4 regions of the Kitasatospora sp. NPDC096077 genome follow, and region 3 is predicted to be linked to each of the others. Evidence: riboswitches for the same ligand, from Rfam matches in the RefSeq annotation. Region 3 holds a riboswitch; each other region holds the start of a gene.
The links. A riboswitch is a leader RNA that binds a small molecule or an ion and turns the genes downstream of it on or off. The one in region 3 is predicted to bind cyclic di-AMP.
Positions count from the first base shown of each region.

Region 1: linked by a shared signal. The riboswitch ahead of ABTZ03_RS28240 (NlpC/P60 family protein) and the one ahead of ABTZ03_RS23555 (transglycosylase family protein) in region 3 are both predicted to bind cyclic di-AMP.
Region 2: linked by a shared signal. The riboswitch ahead of ABTZ03_RS15435 (glycoside hydrolase family 16 protein) and the one ahead of ABTZ03_RS23555 (transglycosylase family protein) in region 3 are both predicted to bind cyclic di-AMP.
Region 4: linked by a shared signal. The riboswitch ahead of ABTZ03_RS11150 (M23 family metallopeptidase) and the one ahead of ABTZ03_RS23555 (transglycosylase family protein) in region 3 are both predicted to bind cyclic di-AMP.

Region 1 covers NZ_JBEOSV010000039.1:78,018-82,508, reverse strand. Annotated here, with positions in the region: gene ABTZ03_RS28245 (C40 family peptidase) at 1-629, opposite strand, end outside; gene ABTZ03_RS28240 (NlpC/P60 family protein) at 873-1,997, opposite strand; cyclic di-AMP (ydaO/yuaA leader) riboswitch at 2,008-2,164, opposite strand; gene ABTZ03_RS28235 (C40 family peptidase) at 2,501-3,535, opposite strand; gene ABTZ03_RS28230 (NYN domain-containing protein) at 3,735-4,491, opposite strand, start outside.
Region 2 covers NZ_JBEOSV010000013.1:155,814-160,304, reverse strand. Annotated here, with positions in the region: gene ABTZ03_RS15440 (IclR family transcriptional regulator) at 30-827, shown strand; gene ABTZ03_RS15435 (glycoside hydrolase family 16 protein) at 990-2,306, opposite strand; cyclic di-AMP (ydaO/yuaA leader) riboswitch at 2,315-2,422, opposite strand; gene ABTZ03_RS15430 (esterase/lipase family protein) at 2,747-4,102, opposite strand; gene ABTZ03_RS15425 (phenolic acid decarboxylase) at 4,349-4,491, shown strand, end outside.
Region 3 covers NZ_JBEOSV010000028.1:7,986-12,476, reverse strand. Annotated here, with positions in the region: gene eno (phosphopyruvate hydratase) at 1-702, opposite strand, end outside; gene ABTZ03_RS23555 (transglycosylase family protein) at 956-1,843, opposite strand; cyclic di-AMP (ydaO/yuaA leader) riboswitch at 1,848-2,016, opposite strand; gene ABTZ03_RS23550 (cytochrome P450 family protein) at 2,227-3,528, opposite strand; gene ABTZ03_RS23545 (SDR family NAD(P)-dependent oxidoreductase) at 3,807-4,232, shown strand; gene ABTZ03_RS23540 (nucleoside triphosphate pyrophosphohydrolase) at 4,263-4,491, opposite strand, start outside.
Region 4 covers NZ_JBEOSV010000008.1:179,304-183,794, forward strand. Annotated here, with positions in the region: gene ABTZ03_RS11145 (APC family permease) at 1-1,415, opposite strand, end outside; gene ABTZ03_RS11150 (M23 family metallopeptidase) at 1,960-2,583, opposite strand; cyclic di-AMP (ydaO/yuaA leader) riboswitch at 2,586-2,760, opposite strand; gene ABTZ03_RS11155 (MFS transporter) at 2,859-4,491, shown strand, end outside.

The DNA.
Region 1 (4,491 bases), on a different contig from region 3:
TCCTGGGCGACCATCCGGACCCGCTCCGCCGCGCCCAGGCTGTTGAGCAGCTTCTGCGCCTTGGCCAGCCGCTGCTGGATCTGCTGCTTGTTCTCGCCCAGCGAGCGGCGGGCCTGGTCGAGTTCGGCGAGCTTGGCCGCGGTCTCGGTGCGGCGCTGGTCGAGCCGGCGCTGACGGGTGACCAGCTCGTGCAGCGTCTCCTGCTGCCGCTCGGCGGCCTGGCCCAGGGTGCGGGCCCGGGCGAGGTAGCCCTCCGGGTCGGTGGAGAGCATCAGCTGGGCGGTCTGGGTCATCCCGCCGCCCCGGTACTCGGCCCCGGCCACCGTGGCCAGGTCGCCGCGCAGCTCGTTCAGCTGCTCCTGACCCTCGGCGACCTCGCCCTGCAGCACGGTGGTCTCGCCGAGGAGCCGCTTCTGGGCCTCCTGGGCGGCGTTGTACTTCTCCGAGGCCTGCTCGGCCTCGTCGTACAGCTGCTCGACCTGCGCCTTGACGTCCTTGCGGTCGGGCGCGTCCGGCGCCCCGGGGGCGGCCTGGGCGCTGCCGGCGGTCGCCACGCCCAGGGCCGTGGTGGCGGCCGCGGTCAGTACCAGCGCACGGGCGAGCAGTTGGGAACGTCGGTGCACGGCCATGGCGGCAGCGGCTCCAGTCCTGCGGCGCGGCCCCGCGGCCGCGCCCCGATGGGCGGCCGTCGAGCGGGAGTCCGGTGGCAGAGGTTAGCGAGTCCGGGCAAGTGAGTCCAAACCCCTCCCGGCCCGAATATTTGACCCCTATTCGGACATCCGACCGAGTCGCCGGAAAAGCCGCAGGCCCGGCCCTCCGTGGCGGAGGACCGGGCCCGGGAAAGCCTGGCCGGCGTTCTGGCGGAGTCCGGATCAGACCCGAACGATGGAAGCCAGCGGCATGTTGGAGACGGCCTCGTAGCGGACCGAGGCGCCCGGCTTGGGAGCGTGCAGCACCTGGCCGTTACCGGCGTAGATGCCGACGTGGTGGGCGTCCCCGTAGAAGATCAGCATGTCGCCGGGCTGGGCCTGGGAGATGTCCGAGCCGATCCGGGTGCCGGCGCCGGCCTGCTCCTGCGAGGTGCGCGGCAGCGACACGCCGGCCTGGTTGAACGCCCAGACCATCAGGCCGGAGCAGTCGAAGGAGCCGGGGCCGGTGGCGCCCCAAACGTACGGGCTGCCGACCTTGGAGGCGGCGGCGGCCAGTGCGGCGGCACCGTGCGAGCTGCCCGGGGCGACCTTGACCGGCGCGGACGTCGAGCCCGAGCCGAGGTCGCTGCGGCTGTTGTCGCGCGAGGCGCGGTCCGGGGCCGACTGCTGGGAGGCCTTCGCGGCGGCGTCCGCCTTGGCCTTGGCGTCGGCGGCGGCCTTGTCCTCGGCCGCCTTGAGGGCCTGGCGCTCCTGCTCGGTCAGCGTGTTGAGCAGGTCCTGGGCCGCCTTCAGCTTGTTCTGGACCTCGTCCTTGGAGGCCTTCAGCTGCGTGGTGGTGGACTCCAGCTCGGCGAGCTTGCCCTGGGCCTCGGTGCGGTCCTGGTCCAGCTTGCGCTGCTGCTCCTGGAGCTGCTTCAGCTGGTTCTTCTGGGTGCTGCCGGCCTGGTTGAGCGCACCGGCCTGGTTCAGGAAGTTGTCCGGGCTGGAGGAGAACATCAGCTGGACGGTCGGGGATATGCCCCCGTTGCGGTACTGCTCGCCCGCGATCTCCGCGAGGCCGCCCTGCAGGTCGGTCACCTGCGACTGCTGCCGGGCCACCTGGTCCTGCAAGCCGGAGACCTGCTTCTCCAGCTCCTGCTGCTTCTCCTGGGCGGCGTTGTACTTCTCGGTCGCCTGCTCGGCCTGCTCGTTGAGCTGGTCGACCTGCTCCTTGACCTGGTCCTTGGTCGGCTGCGGGTCGGCGTGCGCGCCGGACTGCGCGGAGAGGGCGACGGCCGCTGCGGCGACGCCGGTGAGGATCGAGACACGAGCGCGGCTGGCGGGCTTGGGACGACGATGGGACGCCACGAAGGCGGACTCCTTCTTCCTACGTCCGCCTACCGGGTGAGCTGACGGGTTCGGGCCGGAAGCATGCCCTACGACGCCTCACCGGCCACTACCGCGGCCGACCTGGCGCCGATTCACCCCGGAGGAACGTGTGGTTCCCCGGCTCCGCTCCGCAGCGCCCCCGACTACTGGGCTCCCCTGTCGGGCAGTCGCTTCGACCTGCCCCGCTGTTTCGCGAACTCGGCGGTAACCACCGCCGCCACCCAGGCTGGGTGATCGACAGTGCGGTGGTTCGGAGCACGACCCTAGTAACTGAACCGTGATCCGTTCAAATCCTTGTCAGAAAAAAGACGGAAGATTACCCAGGTTCTTTTGTGAAAATGACTGATCGTGATCGCCGCCGTACGCAAAGCTGATCAGGTCTCATCGCTCGACCACTGAACGGGCCAACCCGAAGCGCCACCCCCGATCGGAGGGTGGCGCGGATCACAGGGCCGGAACGGGGCTCGCGGCGTGTCGTTCCGTCAGATCCGGCGGATGGTGTTGATCGACATCGCGTCGGCCTTCATCACCTTCACCACGTCACCGGTGTGCGGCGCGTGGACCACCATGCCGTTGCCGATGTACATCGCCACGTGGTGCATGTCCCCGCCGTAGATCACCAGGTCGCCCGGCTGGGCCGTGGCCAGCGTGACGGCGGTCCCGATGTGGCCCTGCTCCTGCGAGGTCCGCGGCAGCGAGACGCCGGCCTGGCCGTACGCCCAGACCATCAGGCCGGAGCAGTCGAAGGTGCTCGACCCGGTGGCGCCCCACACGTACGGCGAGCCCTGCTTGCTCATCGCCTTCGCCACGGCCACCGCCGCGTAGCCGCTGGCCGGCGGCAGGTTGCTCAGGTCGACCCGGTCGCTGCCGCGCGAGGCGCGGTCGTCCTGCTGCTGCTGGGCCCGCAGCGCGGCCCGGTCGGCGGCGCTGAGCGAGTTCAGCAGGTCCTGGGCGGACTTCAGCTTGGTGTTGACGTCCGACTTGGCCTGGTTCAGGTCCTTGGTGGTGGAGTCCAGCGAGGCCAGCACGGCGGCCGCCTCGGCCTTCTCCTGGTCCAGCCGGCGCTGCTGGTCGAGCAGGCCCTTGAGCGCCTCGGTCTGGCTGGCGCTGGCCTGCTGGACGCTGGACGCCTTCTCCAGGTAGCCGGACGGGTCGGAGGAGAGCATCAGCTGGACGGAGGGGTCGATGCCGCCGGTGCGGTACTGCTCGCCCGCGACCTGGGCCAGGCCCACCTGCAGCTGGCTCATCTGGTCCTGGCTGCGGGCCACCTGGTCCTGCAGCTGGTCGGCCTGCTTGCGGAGCTGGTCGGCCCGCTCCTTGGCGCCGTTGTACTTCTCGGCCGCCTGCTCCTGCTCCTGCTGGAGCTGGTCGATCTGCGCCTTGACGTCCGACTTGTTCGGCTGCGGCGCGGCGTGCGCGGCCACCTGGGCGGAGAGGGCGACCGCGGTCGCAGCGGCCGCGGTGAGCACGGAGACCCGCGCGCGGCTCGGCTGCTTGGGACGGCGGTGGGAGGCCAAGGGACCGGCTCCTTCTTCCATCGGACTCACCTGATCAGGTGAGATTCCGGAAAATAGGTTTGACGCCAGACCCTAGTGAAGATCTATCCGTTTTGCCACTCCCCCGAAGGCGTGAACTCCGGTTCCCCCACGGGCTTCACCGGATCCGCACACCCCCGCGGTCACCGCACTGAGCTGCCGTCACGCCCTCCGGCCCCGGTCAGGGCCGGGCCAGCCGGTTCAGCAGCAGCACCGAGGCCACCGGGCGCGCGCCCGCCTTCCGCACGCCCTCCGCGACCTCCCGGTCGGTGGACACCACCACCACCGGACGGCCCTGGGGCTCGGCCCGGACCAGACGGCGGATCAGCTCGTCCGCGGTCTCCCCGGTCCGGCTGAACCGTACCCGCACCCCGCGCGGCGGCGCCATGATGACCGGGACGTCCAGGTCCTGCCCGTCGAACACACAGGTGACCTCCGCCTGGGTGCGCTGGGCCAGCATCGCCAGTCCGCCCAGCAGCCGGATCCGCTGCTGCTCCAGCGGCAGCGTCGGGTACCCGGTCTTGGTCACGTTGTAGCCGTCCACCACCAGGTGCACCTGCGGGATCGCCAGCAGCTGGTCCAGCAGCGCCGGATCGTCGTCGGCCAGGCCGCGCCGGGCCACGTCGTGCGGCGAGGCCGCCCCCGGCACCACCGCCTCGACCAGGTCCGCCGGGCGGATCTGGGAGACCGGCAGCGCCAGCTCGCGCTGCAGGCCCTGCGCCGACTGCAGCACGGTGTCCAGCAGCAGCCGCAGCCGCATGTCCTCGACGCTGCGCCCCTCCCGGGCCGAGCGGCGGCCCTGCTCGACCGCGTTCTCCAGCTCGGACACCCGGTGCCGCAACCGCCGGGCCTCGCCCTCGGCCGCACTGCGCTCACCCGTGGCCTGCGCCTTCACGGCCTCCAGCTCCCCGGACACCCGCCGGGTCTCGGCCTGCGCC
Region 2 (4,491 bases), on a different contig from region 3:
ACTCCTCCCCGACAGCGAAGGGAACGCCGGTGGTTGCGACCCCCGACACAGCATCGACGACAGGCGCCGACCGCGCGAGCGGCGGCGTGCAGTCCGTCGAGCGCGCCTTCCAACTCCTGGAGGCGCTGGCCGACTCCGGCGGGATCGCCACCCTCAGCGAGCTCTCCAGCACGTCCGGCCTCCCCATGCCGACCATCCACCGACTGGTCCGCACCCTCGTCCAGCAGGGCTACGTCCGCCAGGACACCGCGCGCCGCTACACCCTCGGCCCCCGGCTGATCCGGCTCGGCGAGACGGCCGGCCGCCTGCTCGGCAGCTGGGCCCGCCCGTACCTGGCCGAGCTGATGGAGGCCACCGGCGAGACCGCCAACCTGGCGGTGCTGGAGGGCGGCGAGGTGGTGTACGTCGGGCAGGTGCAGTCGCGGCGCTCGATGCGGATGTTCACCGAGGTCGGGCGGCGGGTGCAGCCGCACTGCACCGGCGTCGGCAAGGCGCTGCTCGCCCAGCTGCCGGAGGACGAGGCACGCGCGATCCTGGGCCCCAACCCGCTTCCCGCGCACACCGAGTACACCCTCACCGACCCGCAGCAGCTGATGGACCAGCTCGCCGAGGCGCGCGAGCGCGGGTACGTGGTCGACGACCAGGAGCAGGAGATCGGCGTCCGCTGCATCGCGCTCGCGGTGCCCGGCGCGCCGACACCCACCGCGTTGTCGGTGTCCGGCCCGGAGGCCCGGATCCGGGCCCTGGAGGAGCAGGCGGGGGAGTCCGCGCTGGTACCGGTGATGCACCAGATCGCGGCCCGGCTCGGGCAGGTCCTGGCGCCCTGACCTCCGGGTCCACTGACGTGATGCCCCGTCAATTCATCTGCACAGCACGGGTGGAGACGCAAGAACCGGCAGCCGCCCGACCTCGGGGAGGTCGGGAGGCTGCCGGTTCCTGAGAGCGGCTGGTCCTGGGGGTCGGCTGGCCTCGACGGCCTACGCGACGGCCTAGCGGTAGACGCGCACGTAGTCGGCGGAGAAGCTGATCGGGGTGTTCCCCTGCGGCGCCGGGTGGTACTTTCCGGCGCTCACCGAGAGGTTGAGGATCAGGTACGCCGAGAAGTTGGCGCCCACGCCCTTGTTGTCCGAGTACACCTTGACGCCGTTGACGTACCAGTCCACCGAGTTGGCGCCGTAGTAGGTGCCGATGGTCACCCACTGGTCCGCGGCGACGGCCTTGGCGTCGGTGTAGTACTCCGGGTTGCTGGGGTTGACGTGGTTGGTCAGCTCCAGCAGGTTCGGGTTGTCCGGGTGGTACTCGAAGGAGTCGATCTCCCCGTTGCCGTTCTTCCAGGTCCACAGGGCGGGCCAGGCGCCGGCCACGGAGGGCATCTTGACCCGGGCCTCGGCGTAGTCGCCGGTCTTGACCTGGAAGCCCTCCGCGGAGCCCTCGGTGGTCAGGAAACCGGTGTTCCAGGACTGCTGGCCGTTCTCCAGGGCGGGCCCGCCCGGGGTGGCGGTGAAGGTGGCGACGCCGTTCGCGACGGTGACGTTGTTCTTGTTCAGCCAGTCGAGCTTGTTGTCGCCCGGGTTGTGGTTGCCGTACTTGTACGCGGTGCTCTTGTCACCGACCCAGCGCTGGCCCCAGGCGATCGGGCCGTTGAACTCGTCGGACCAGGTCAGCGACTTGCCGGCGATCGGGGAGGACGGCGCCGGGGTGCTCGGGGTCGCGGTGGCGCTCGGGGTCGGGGTCGGGGTGACGCTCGGGGAGGGCTGCGCGGTGGGGGCGGTGGTCGGGACCGGGGTCGGGGACGGCTTGGCGGTCGGGGTCGGCGCCGGGGTCGGGGTCGGCGTCGCGGTACCGGCGCGGGAGACCACCAGCTGCTGCGAGGGCAGGTTGTGCCAGGCGCCGCCGAGGTCCTGCCAGAAGCCGAACTGATTGTACGTCCCGGCGGGCAGGGTGCGCGCGCCGCTGGTGAAGCTGAACCCGCTCGGGCATATCTGCACGTTGCTCGCGTTGCCCGGGAAGTCCAGGTTGGTGCCGCGGGCGTCGCGGACGCCGACGCCGACGGTCTTCGCGGTGACGCAGGACGAGGAGTGCAGGGCCAGCGAAGCGGTGGTGGCCTGGCCGGCGACCATGGCGGCGGGGGCGAGCCGGTCCTGGGTGACGGTCGGGGCGGTGGCGGCCTGGGCGCCGGACGGCAGCGCGAACAGGCCGGCGCCGGTGATCGCGATCGCGCCGGTGGCGGCGAGGGCGGCGTTACGGCCGCGGTGGGAGGGACGGGCGTGGCGGGGCGCGCGACGGCGCCCGGCAGGCTGGTGCATGGCGGGTCCTCTGCGACGCCTGCGAGGTGAGCTGTCGGATTCGGGCTGCAGTTGCCCGGCCGCCTGTGGAGCGGCTTCACCCCTAGCCACGGCCCGCACGCTGGTGCGTACGGGCCGGGCGCTGACCTTGGTTCCCCCGCTCCCGTCCGCTGTGGTGCTCGAGTGCCCGCCGGCGGGTGGACGGGACTCGGCGTCCCGGCGGCGGGGTCCGCGACGGCGGACGACCGTTGCAGGCTAGGCAGTCCGTCCGTGAACGGACAACTGGATCCGGCCGGTTGTCGCACAGCTCACAGTGGTGTCGATCAACGACGCTGCGTGGTCGGCGAGTTGATCAATCCCCGGGCGGTGCCCGGAGGCTCACCCAAGGGCTCGACCGAAGTTCGACCGGGGACTCGGCGAAGGGATCAGCCAAGGGCTCGGCCAAGGGCACGGCCGGAGCTTCAGCCGAGCCAGGCGGCGACCTGGGCCTCGGCGTCCGGCGCCCAGGCCAGCTCCAGGTGGTTGAGCCCGGTGAGCAGCCGGGTGCCGCCGACCGTCGCGATGCCGGTGGTGTCCAGGGCGCTCGCGGTGAACACGATGCCGTCGCTAGGTCCGCGGTTCTCGTTCAGCACGCCCGGGATGTCGGCCGACCCGCCCGCGAGGAGGTAGGTGGGCACCGAGGCCGGGATCCCGGCCCGCTGGAGCGGCGCGATCAGCGAGCCGGCGTCGACGGCCGCCTGGATGCCCTGGCCGGAGGTGTAGAAGCCCTGGCCGCCGTAGTAGGTGGTCCACCAGTCCTGGGCGGTGGTGTCCACCCCGTAGGTCGCGTCCCAGCGGGCCAGCAGCTGGCGCTGGCCCGGGTAGCAGTCGCTGCCGCCGGTCGGCAGCACGCCGAGGCAGGGCTGCGCCGTGTACGTTCCGTAACAGGTCATGTACAGGTGCGGGGAGGGCGCGTTGGCGGTGCCCCCGCAGGCCGGCCAGGTGGCCAGGTCGAAGTCCCAGCCGTGTGCGTAGACGTAGTCGAGCCCGCCGTTCGGCCCGCCGAGGGTGATCAGGCGGCGCACGTCGCCCGCGTACGCCTGTCCCCGCGCCGGGCGCACCGAGGACACGTACGCCCGGGCCGCCACCTCGCCCTTGCTCCAGGCCACCACGTCGACCCGGGGGACGCCGAGCCGGGCCCGGATCAGGGCGAGCGCGTCGCCGACGGCCTGGGCCTGGAGCAGGTTGTCGCCCTGCTTGTGGGCGAAGCCGACGGCGAAGACCCGGCGGCCGGTGCTGGCCAGGTACTGGGCCAGGCCGGTGGAGGGGCAGGCGGACGCCCCACAGGTGCCGCTCTCCCCCGGGTTCGCCCAGGCCCGGTCGGCGTTGTCGTTGGCGCCGTGGACCAGCAGGACGGGCGTGCCGGTGCCGCCGGCGTCCCAGCCGGTGGCCGAGTAGAGCAGGAAGCGTGCCGAGGAGGGCTCGCCGGTGCCGAAGTAGGTGCGGCGGGCGCCGTCCTGGTCACCGCGGCCGTCGGCGGGGTACTGCTCGGGGCCGAAACCCGGGGTGGGGTCGAGGTAGCGCTCGACCTTCGCCCAGCCGTTGCCGGGGGCGGGGAAGGTCGCTTCGAGGGTGAGGGGGACGGCGGTCGCCGTGGCTGCGGTAGGGGCCGCGCCGGCGGTGGGGGCGCCGAGGAGGAGGGCGGTGAGGGTCAGCAGCAGCGCGACGAGTGCGGCGGGGACGCGTCCGGCGGGGGTCCGGGCGGGCGTCCGGGCGGGGCTCCGGGCCGGGAGCCCGGCTGCGGCGCTGGTGGGGGCACTGGTGGGGGCACGTCTCATGGGCGTGGACGGTAGGACCGGCGCGTCGTCCGTGCCCATGTGCCGGTCGCACACCGCGGGCGGCCGGGCGATGGCGGACCGTACCGTGGCGCGGGGCCGCCCGAGTCCGCCCGGTCGGATAAATTGGAACCCTGGCGTTTTCCGCGGTGCACAAAGAGCACCGAACCCGAGCCGCACGATCCGCACCGCCCGTGACCGTCCGTGACCGTCGCGGCGCACGCTTCCGAGAAGAGGTCCCGCCCCACCATGACCGCGTCCCTGCCCGCCTTCGCCGGCCGCACCTACCTCTTCCAGGTCGACAACGGCGCGGCCTTCCGCAACTCCTACTCGGCCGACGGCACCCGGCTGCGCTGGGAGGGCCTCGGCGAGTCGGCGGGCCAGTGGGAGGA
Region 3 (4,491 bases):
GCCGGGCACGTAACCGGCCTTCTGGATGGCCTCGGTGATGAGGTCCAGGGCCTCGCGGTTGCTGTCCAGGTTCGGCGCGAAGCCGCCCTCGTCACCGAGGCCGGTGGACAGGCCGCGCTCCTTCAGCACGCCCTTGAGGGTGTGGTAGACCTCGACGCCCCAGCGGACGGCCTCGGAGAAGGACTCCGCGCCGATCGGGGCGATCATGAACTCCTGGATGTCGACGTTGGAGTCCGCGTGCGAGCCGCCGTTGAGGATGTTCATCATCGGGACCGGCAGGACGTGGGCGTTCGGGCCGCCCAGGTAGCGGAACAGCGGCAGGTCGCTGGCCTCGGAGGCGGCGTGCGCGACGGCCAGCGAGACGCCCAGGATGGCGTTGGCGCCGAGCGAGGACTTGTCCGGGGTGGCGTCCAGGTCGAGCATGGCCTGGTCGATCAGGCGCTGCTCGGTCGCGTCGTAGCCGACCAGCTCCGGGCCGATCTGCTCGATGACGGCCAGGACGGCCTTCTCCACGCCCTTGCCGAAGTAGCGGTTCTTGTCACCGTCGCGCAGCTCCAGCGCCTCGAAGGCGCCGGTCGAGGCACCCGACGGCACAGCGGCACGACCCGTGCTGCCGTCGTCGAGGCCGACCTCGACCTCGACCGTGGGGTTGCCGCGGGAGTCGAGGATTTCGCGGGCTACGACGACATCGATGGACGGCACGAAGCATCTCCTTGCGGAAGCAGGGTCCGGCCCACGGTGGTGCGGTCGGCCGGATGATTGCGGAGTCGTTACGACCAGAGCCTAACCGCCCGGGCTCCCGGGGCCACCTCGACCTCGGCTCCGTCTCAGCGTGTGGCCCCGCTACCCACCGGTAGTTCACCTGCTCGTCCCAGCCGGTCCGGCCGGAGCGGGCGAATGCGGACGAAGGGGGCCGCGCCGGGCGCGACCCCCTCGGAATGCGTCCGGGGACGGCTCAGCCGAGGTGCAGGACCTGGCCGGGCATGATCAGGTTCGGGTTGCCGCCGACCGTGCCGCGGTTGCCGTCGTAGACCGCCTGCCAGCCGCCGGACACGCCCTGGGCGGCGGCGATGGTCGACAGCGTGTCGCCGGCGCGGACGGTGTAGTCGTGACCGCCCTGGGCGGCGGCCTGCGGGGCCTGCTGCGACTGGGCGGCGGCCTGCGGGGCGTACTGCTGGTAGACGCTCTGGTGGCTGGTCCAGTACCAGGAGCCGCCGTTCTGGTACCAGTACACCTTCGAGTCGGCGTCCCAGCCGGCCTTGCCCGGGAAGCCCTGCAGCTGCGGCTTGGCCAGCTGCGGGGCGGCCGGCTTGGCGTCGTCCTGCTGCGGGGCGGGCTTCGCGGCGGGCTTGGGGGCCTGGGTCTTGGGAGCCTGGGTCTTGGGGGCCTGCTGCTTCGGGGTGGACTGCTGCTGGGCGGACTGCGGCTTGGCGTCCGAGGAGGTGTCCACGGCCGCCGGGGCGCCGCCCTTGCTCAGCCCCGCCTTCTTGGAGCAGACCGGCCAGGCGCCCGGGCCCTGCGAGGCGAGCACCTTCTCGGCGACCGAGATCTGCTGCGCCCGGCTGGCCTGGTTGGCCTGCGCCGCGTACGCGGTGCCGCCGTACGCCTTCCAGGTGCTGGAGGTGAACTGCAGGCCGCCGTAGAAGCCGTTGCCGGTGTTGATGCCCCAGTCGCCGCCGCTCTCGCACTGGGCGACGGAGTCCCAGGCGGAGGCCGGGGCGGCGGACGCGCCGGTGGCGGTGAGGAGCGGCAGCGCGAGTCCGACGCCGGCCACACCCGCGACGGCGATGGCCTTCTCGGCCTGGGTGCGACGACGGTGACGGCCAGATCCAACGAGCAGCATGAAGGGTCCCTCTCCGCACGCCTGCGAGGTGAGCTGTCGGGTTCGGACCGGGAGGTGGCCCGGCCGCCGGGTGCGGGAACGGTCCCGCGTGGGCGGCTTCACCCCGAGCCGTGGGAGAACGGCAACAAACCTGGTTCCCCCGCCCCTGCCCAGGGTTCTGGTCGGTTTCCCGTGGCGCGGCGGGCAGGACTCGGCGTTCCGCGTTCGGGGTCCGCAGCTGCGAACTCCAGGGAGACTAGACAGATCCTCAGATCAATCACAAGCTCATATCGCCGACATCACACAAGAATTACGGCGCGTGTTCGATCGCCTACGGACGGCGGGGCTTTGTCCGGTTTGATGGGTGTTCATACCGTCGCCGAGGGGCCGTTCGCGACCCCGCGTCAGTGTGTCGGAGCCTCCGGACGGGCGTGCGGCGAACGCACTTCCGGACTGAATTCGACCGGAAGTTCACGCAATCCACGCATGATCAGGCCACCGCGCCAGCGCAGGTTCTCCGGGCTTTCGGCCAGGCGCAGATCGGGCAGCCGGGAAAGCAGCGTGGCCAGCGCGGACCGTCCTTCGAGCCGGGCCAGCGGGGCACCGATGCAGTAGTGGATGCCGTGCCCGAAACCCAGGTGGGGATTGTCGGTCCGGGCCAGGTCCAGGGTGTTCTCGTCGGAGAACCGGGCCGGGTCGCGGTCCGCCGCGGCCAGCACCACCAGCACCGGGTCGCCGACCGGGATGTCCACCCCGCCGATGGTCAGCGGCCGGGTCGCGAACCGCCAGGTCGCCAGCTCCACCGGCCCGTCGTAGCGCAGGAGTTCCTCGATCCCGGTCTCCAGCAGCGCGGTCTCGCCGCGGGCCACCGACTCCTGCAGCAGCGCCCGCTGCCCGGGGTTGCGCAGCAGCGCGTACGTCCCGTTGCCGATCAGGTTGACGGTGGTCTCGAACCCGGCGAACAGCAGGATGAAGGCCATCGCCGCGGCCTCGTTCTCGCTCAGGTGCTCGCCGTGGTCGCTCGCCCGGATCAGGCCGGAGATCAGGTCGTCGCCGAGGTCCGCCCGCTTGCGGTGGATCAGCTCCAACAGGTACGCCCGCATCTTCTTCACCGCCCGGCCCACGCCGCCGCGTTGGCCGCCGCCGTGTCGGATCATCATGCCCGCCCAGTCGCGGAAGTCGTCCTGGTCCTCGGCCGGCACGCCCAGCATGTCGCAGATCGCGTAGATGGGGAGCGGGAAGGCGAACTCGTGGATCAGGTCGGCCGATCCGCGCTGCGCGAAGCCGTCGATCAGCCGGTCGGTCAACTGCTGCACCCGCGGCTCGAACTCGGCCACCCGGCGCGGGGTGAACGCCTTCGACACCAGCCGGCGCAGCCGGGTGTGGTCCGGCGGGTCGATGTTCAGCAGGTGGGTCATCAGGTCGGCCTGCCGCTCGCCCGGGATGCCCACCCGGCCGGTGCGGTGCGCCTGCTCGCTGTGGTGCGCCGGGTTCTTCGACAGCCGGCCGTCCGCGAGCGCCTGCCGGGCGTCCGCGTACCTGGTCACCAGCCAGGCCTCCACCCCGCTCGGCAGCGTGGTGCGGTGCACCGGGGCGTGCTCGCGCAGCCAGGCGTAGGCGGGGTACGGGTCGGCGGCGAACTCCCAGGTGAAGAGCTGGGGGTCGGGCTGGGCGGCGGACTGGGCGGCATCGGGCTGAGCTGGCATGGGTCGACCGTAACCGCTGGACCGGCGGCGCCCGGCGACCGGCGGAACGTCACCGGTTCGCGAACCGTTCGTGAGCGGCGCGCGAGCAGTGTGCCAACCCTCCGTGGACGCCCCGTGGACGGTCCGTGGACAGCCCTTGGACAGCTCTTGGCCGGGTGGCAGGCGTGAGCCTGGTCACCTGCGGGGTAATCCCTGTTGCGGAGGGTCAGGACGTGCCTACGATCCTCCGCAGTATGCGTGGGCGCCGGTGCGGTGTCGCCCACAGGGAGGAGCAGGCCATGCGGGTCAGCGGAGCAGTCGTCGTCATCGCGGTACTCGACGGCGGTTCGGGAGCCGACCTCGCCCGTCGGTTCACCGCGGCCGGCGCCGCCGGGATGCTGATCGCCGACCAGCACGTCGGGATCGCGGAGGACCTCGCCGCCGAACTCGACCGGCCGGGCTGCCCCGTGGTGGGCGTCTGCGGCGACATCCGCCGGCCCAGCGACGTCGCCGCCCTGGTCGACACCGCCGAGAAGCACCTCGGGCCGATCGACCTCTTCTGCGTCGCCGGCCCGCGCGGGGAGCGGATCGTCTCCCTCGCCGAGCTGCCCGACCACCTCGACCTGGAGCGGCTCGCCGAACTGGTCGCCCTGGTCGGCGAGGCGATCGGCGAGCTCGTCCCGCCGCAGCGGCAGCCGGTCGGCCGGACCGCCACGGCGGCCTGAGCCGCTCCCGTCCGGCCCGAGCCGGGCCGGCTACTCCGGCTTGAGCCCCTCGGCCGCGCGCACCGCGTCCCGGTAGCCGCGCGCGGCCGAGCGCAGCGCCGCGTCCACATCCACCCCGGCGTCGTGCGCCCGCTGCGCGACGGCCAGCAGCAGCCGGCCCGCCGACTCCCCGGTCAGCTCCGCCGGCAGGACGTACGGCTCGTCCGGCACCCCGGCGAAGCCCGCCCGGCGGACCCGGGACACCAGCTTCGCCGCGTAC
Region 4 (4,491 bases), on a different contig from region 3:
GGGATCAGCCGGAACACCAGGGTGCCCGCCGCCGCCCCGGCCACCGCCCCCCGGTCGGCCACCAGCAGCGCCACCACCGCGCCCATCGCCACCCCGCCGACCAGCGGAGCCAGCAGGGTGCGGAACCAGTGCGCGGTCTCCGGGTGCCGCCGCTGCACGTGGAAGTACCCGACCACCGCGAAGGAGCACAGGGTCTGCACCACCAGGATCGCCATCGTCCCCAACAGCGCCAGCAGCGTGTACAGATGGACGTACGGATCCATCCCGGCCAGCAGGAACGCCAGCACCAGCCCGGCCGCGACCGCCGACTGCACGACCGAGGCGACGTACGGCGAGCCGTGCCGCGGATGGGTCCGGCCGAGTGCCGGGTGCAGCAGCCCCTCCCGCCCGATCGCGTACAAGTACCGTGCGGCGCACTGGTGGAAGGCTATCGCGCAGGCGAACGAGCCGGTGACGACCAGCCATTGGAACACCGTGACCGCCCAGGCCCCGAGGTGCTCGCCCAGCGGGTCGAAGAACAGGCTGTTCCCGTCCTTGCCCGGCACCGCACCGGCGGCCACCGCGACGGCGTGCCCGACTCCATTGCCGGACAGGATCATCCAGGAGACGAACACGTAGAACAGGCCGATCCCGACCACTGACACCATGGTCGCCCGCGGCACCACCCGCTTCGGGTCGCGCGACTCCTCCCCGTACATCGCGGTCGACTCGAAGCCCACCCAGGAGCAGAACGCGAAGACCAGCCCCACCCCGGCCGCCGCCGTGCCCGAACTCCCCACTCCCTTCAGCCCGTTCAGCGGACTCACGGCCCCGAGCACGATCCCGTCCGGCCCGCCGCCGGCGGCCAGCACGGCCAGCGAGACCGCGCCCAGCACCGCGATCTCCAGCAGCAGCGCCACCCCGAGCACCTTCGCCGTCAGATGCAGGTCGAACCAGGCCGTCACCCCGATCACCGTCAGCCCGACCAGTGCGTACCAGCCCCAGTCGAGGTCCACGCCCGCCTGCGAACGGACCAGCCCGCGCAGCGAGTAGGCGAAGAAGCCGATGACCGAGGCCTCGAAGACGATGTACGCCAGCAGCGCGAGCAGCCCCGACGCCATCCCGGCCACCCGGCCCAGCCCGTGCGAGACGTACCCGTAGAACGCCCCGGCGGCCGTGATGTGCCGGGCCATCGCCACGTACCCGACCGAGAAGACCGTGAGCACCACGGTCGCCAGGACGTACGCGGCGGGCGCCCCGGCCCCGTTGCCCTGCCCGATGATGATCGGCAGGTTCCCGGTCATCGCGGTGATCGGGGCGGCGGTGGCGACCGCCATGAACACCACGCCCGGCAGACCGACCGAGTCCGCCTTCAGCCGGTCGACCCCGTCCGACCCGACCCGCGGCCCGACCGCGTCCCCGCTCCGGACGGTCATCCGGCCTCCTCGTCCACCCGGGCGCGCCCGCCCGTCGGACCGGCCGGGCGCTGACTGCGGACAGGATCGCGCGGCGGGGCACGGCCCACGGAACCACAGATCATCCGAAGAACCTGCGGAGTTGACGCCATGTTCGAGCCGTCGAACGCGGCCCGGGAGCGCCGGGGACGCCGGAGCCGACGAGGACTCCGGACACGACGGTAGCCGGCCCCGGCCGCACGAGAGTTCTCGTACGGCCGGGGCCGGCCGTGGGCGTGACCCGCGCCCAGGTCTTGTCCGGCCGATCTTGGCGGATCAGCGCGCGGCGTTGGGCGCCCGGCTGGGCGTGCGCCCGAGTCGGCCTCGTACTGGACGTACTTGGACGATTCGGGCGTGCGTCCAGGCGGGATGCCCGGCGTCGCGCGCCCGGCAAGATCGGCCGGACAAGACCAGATCCACCGGTGCGGCGATCACCCGGTCGAGCGGTCACCCGACATGACCATCCCGGGTGGTCGATTCGCCCCGCACCAGCGGTGGTTCAGGAATCCCGGCGGGAGCCGGTGGTTCAGAGCGCGACGCCGTGCGCGCGCAGGTAGCTGACCGGGTTGATGTCCGAGCCGTAGTCCGGACCGGTCCGGACCTCGAAGTGCAGGTGCGGGCCGGTCACATTGCCGGTCGCACCGGAGTAGCCGATCTGCTGACCGGTGGCGACGGACTGACCGACCTTCACGCCGATCGAAGAGAGGTGCGCGTACTGCGCGTACTTGCCGTCGGCGAGCTTGAGCTCGACCTCGTTGCCGTAGGCGCCGTCGTAGGCGGCCTTCACCACGACCCCGTTGGCGACGGCGCGCAGCGGGGTGCCGGTGGAGCAGACGAAGTCCTGGCCGGTGTGGTGGCCGGAGGCCCACATGGCGCCCGCCACCCCGTAGGCCTCGCCCAGCACCGGGGCGGCGAGCGGGGCGACGTAGCCGGAGGTGACGGCGGCCGGGACGACCGCGGCCGGAGCAGCGGCGGCCGGGGCGGCGGCGACAGCGGCCGGGGCGGCCACGACGACGGCGGCCGGGGTGCTGGTCGCCTGGGCGTTCATCGCGGTCACGAGCGGCAGGACGAACGAGACGCCGGTGACGGCGGCGGCGATGCCGATGCGGGCGGCACGGGGCAGGGCGATACGACGAGCCTGTGCAGGCATGGAATTTTCCTCTCCGACGCCTGCGAGGTGAGCTGTCGGGTTCGGGCTGGAGTTGCCCGGCCGCATGCGCGGCTTCACCCCGAGCCGGTCCTGGTGGTCCGCGCTGTGAAAGCGCGAACTCCGGTCCGGCGACTTACCTGTGGGTCCCCCGCTCCTGCCGTACAGAGTTCGTTGCGAGCCACCCGGCAGCGGCAGGACTCGGCGTTCCACCCGGCGGATCCGTCCGGGCTGGCCGGGCGGTCGCTGAACTAAAACTCATCCGTTCGGGTGAAGCAATGTCGATCTCTCGAAACGGCGGCCGATCCCGCCCCCGCGGTAACCCTCCGCATGATCCGCCGTACGGTCCGTGCACGATCCGTTCACCCGGAGCCACTGATCCACGACCCTGCGCCGACCGGCGCGGCACCGCGCGACCGGAGGACCACCCACCGTCACCGGCCGACACACCGCCCGGTGACCCTTGTCACGTACACCCCCGTGGGCACAGGATTCGACCCGTGGCCACCTCTCACGCCGGCACCCTGCGCCTGGGCAGCGCACAGGGTCGCTGGGTCCTCCTCGCAACGGTGCTCGGCTCCAGCATGGCGATGCTCGACGGCACCGTGGTGAACGTCGCCCTGCCCCGGATCGGCGCCGACCTCGGCGCCACCCTCGCCTCCCTGCAATGGACCCTGAACGCCTACCTGCTCACCCTGGCGGGCCTGATCCTGCTCGGCGGCGCCCTCGGCGACCGCTACGGGCGGCGCCGGGTCTTCCTAATCGGCGTGGTCTGGTTCGCCGCCGCCTCGGCGGCCTGCGCCGCCGCCCCGACCATCCACGTGCTGATCGCCGCCCGCGCCGTCCAGGGCATCGGCGGGGCGCTGCTCACCCCGGGCTCGCTCGCGATGCTCCAGGCCGTCTTCCACCCGGACGACCGCTCGGCCGCGGTCGGCCTGTGGTCCGGCCTCGGCGGGGTGTCGGCGGCCGTCGGCCCCTTCCTCGGCGGCTGGCTGGTGGACGGCCCCGGCTGGCGCTGGATCTTCCTGCTGAACCTGCCGCTGGCCGCCGCCGTGATCGCGGTGACCTCCCGTTACGTCCCGGAGAGCCGGGACGAGTCCGCCGCCGGCCGCTTCGACGTGCCCGGCGCCCTGCTCGCCGCCCTCGCCCTCGGCGCGATCACCTACGCGCTCACCGCCGCCGGGGAGGGCCTGTCCCCCGCCGTCTGGGTCACCGGCGTGGCCGGTCTGCTGCTGGGCGCGGCCTTCGTGGCCGTGGAGCGGCGGGCGCCCGACCCGATGCTGCCGCTCGGGCTGTTCTCCTCCCGACTGTTCACCGCCGTGAACCTGGTCACCCTGTGCGTCTACGCGGCGTTCAGCGGGGTGTTCTTCCTGCTGGTGGTGCAGCTGCAGATCGTCGCCGGCTTCTCCCCGCTGGTCTCCGGCTTCGCGCTGGTGCCGATCACGGTGCTGATGCTGACCCTGTCCGCGCGCGCCGGGCGGCTCGGCAAGCGGATCGGCCCGCGCATCCCGCTCACCGTCGGCCCGCTGCTGTGCGCCGCCGGGGTGCTGCTGATGCTGCGCACCGGTCCCGGCTCCTCCTACTGGGCGGACGTGCTGCCGGCCGTCGCGGTGATGGGTTCCGGGATGACGCTGCTGGTGGCCCCGCTGACCGCCACCGTGCTGGCCGCCGTCGAGGTGCGGCACGCGGGCATCGCCAGCGGGGTGAACAACGCCGCCGCCCGCGCGGCCGGCCTGCTCGCGGTGGCCGCCCTCCCGGCGCTGGCCGGGCTGAGCGGCGACGCCTACCGGGTGCCGGCCTCGGTGGACTCCGCCTTCCACACCGCGATGCTGATCTGCGCCGGACTGCTGGTCTGCGGCGGGCTGATCGCCTTCACCACCATCCGCGGCAACGTGCTCGCCCCCGAGGAGG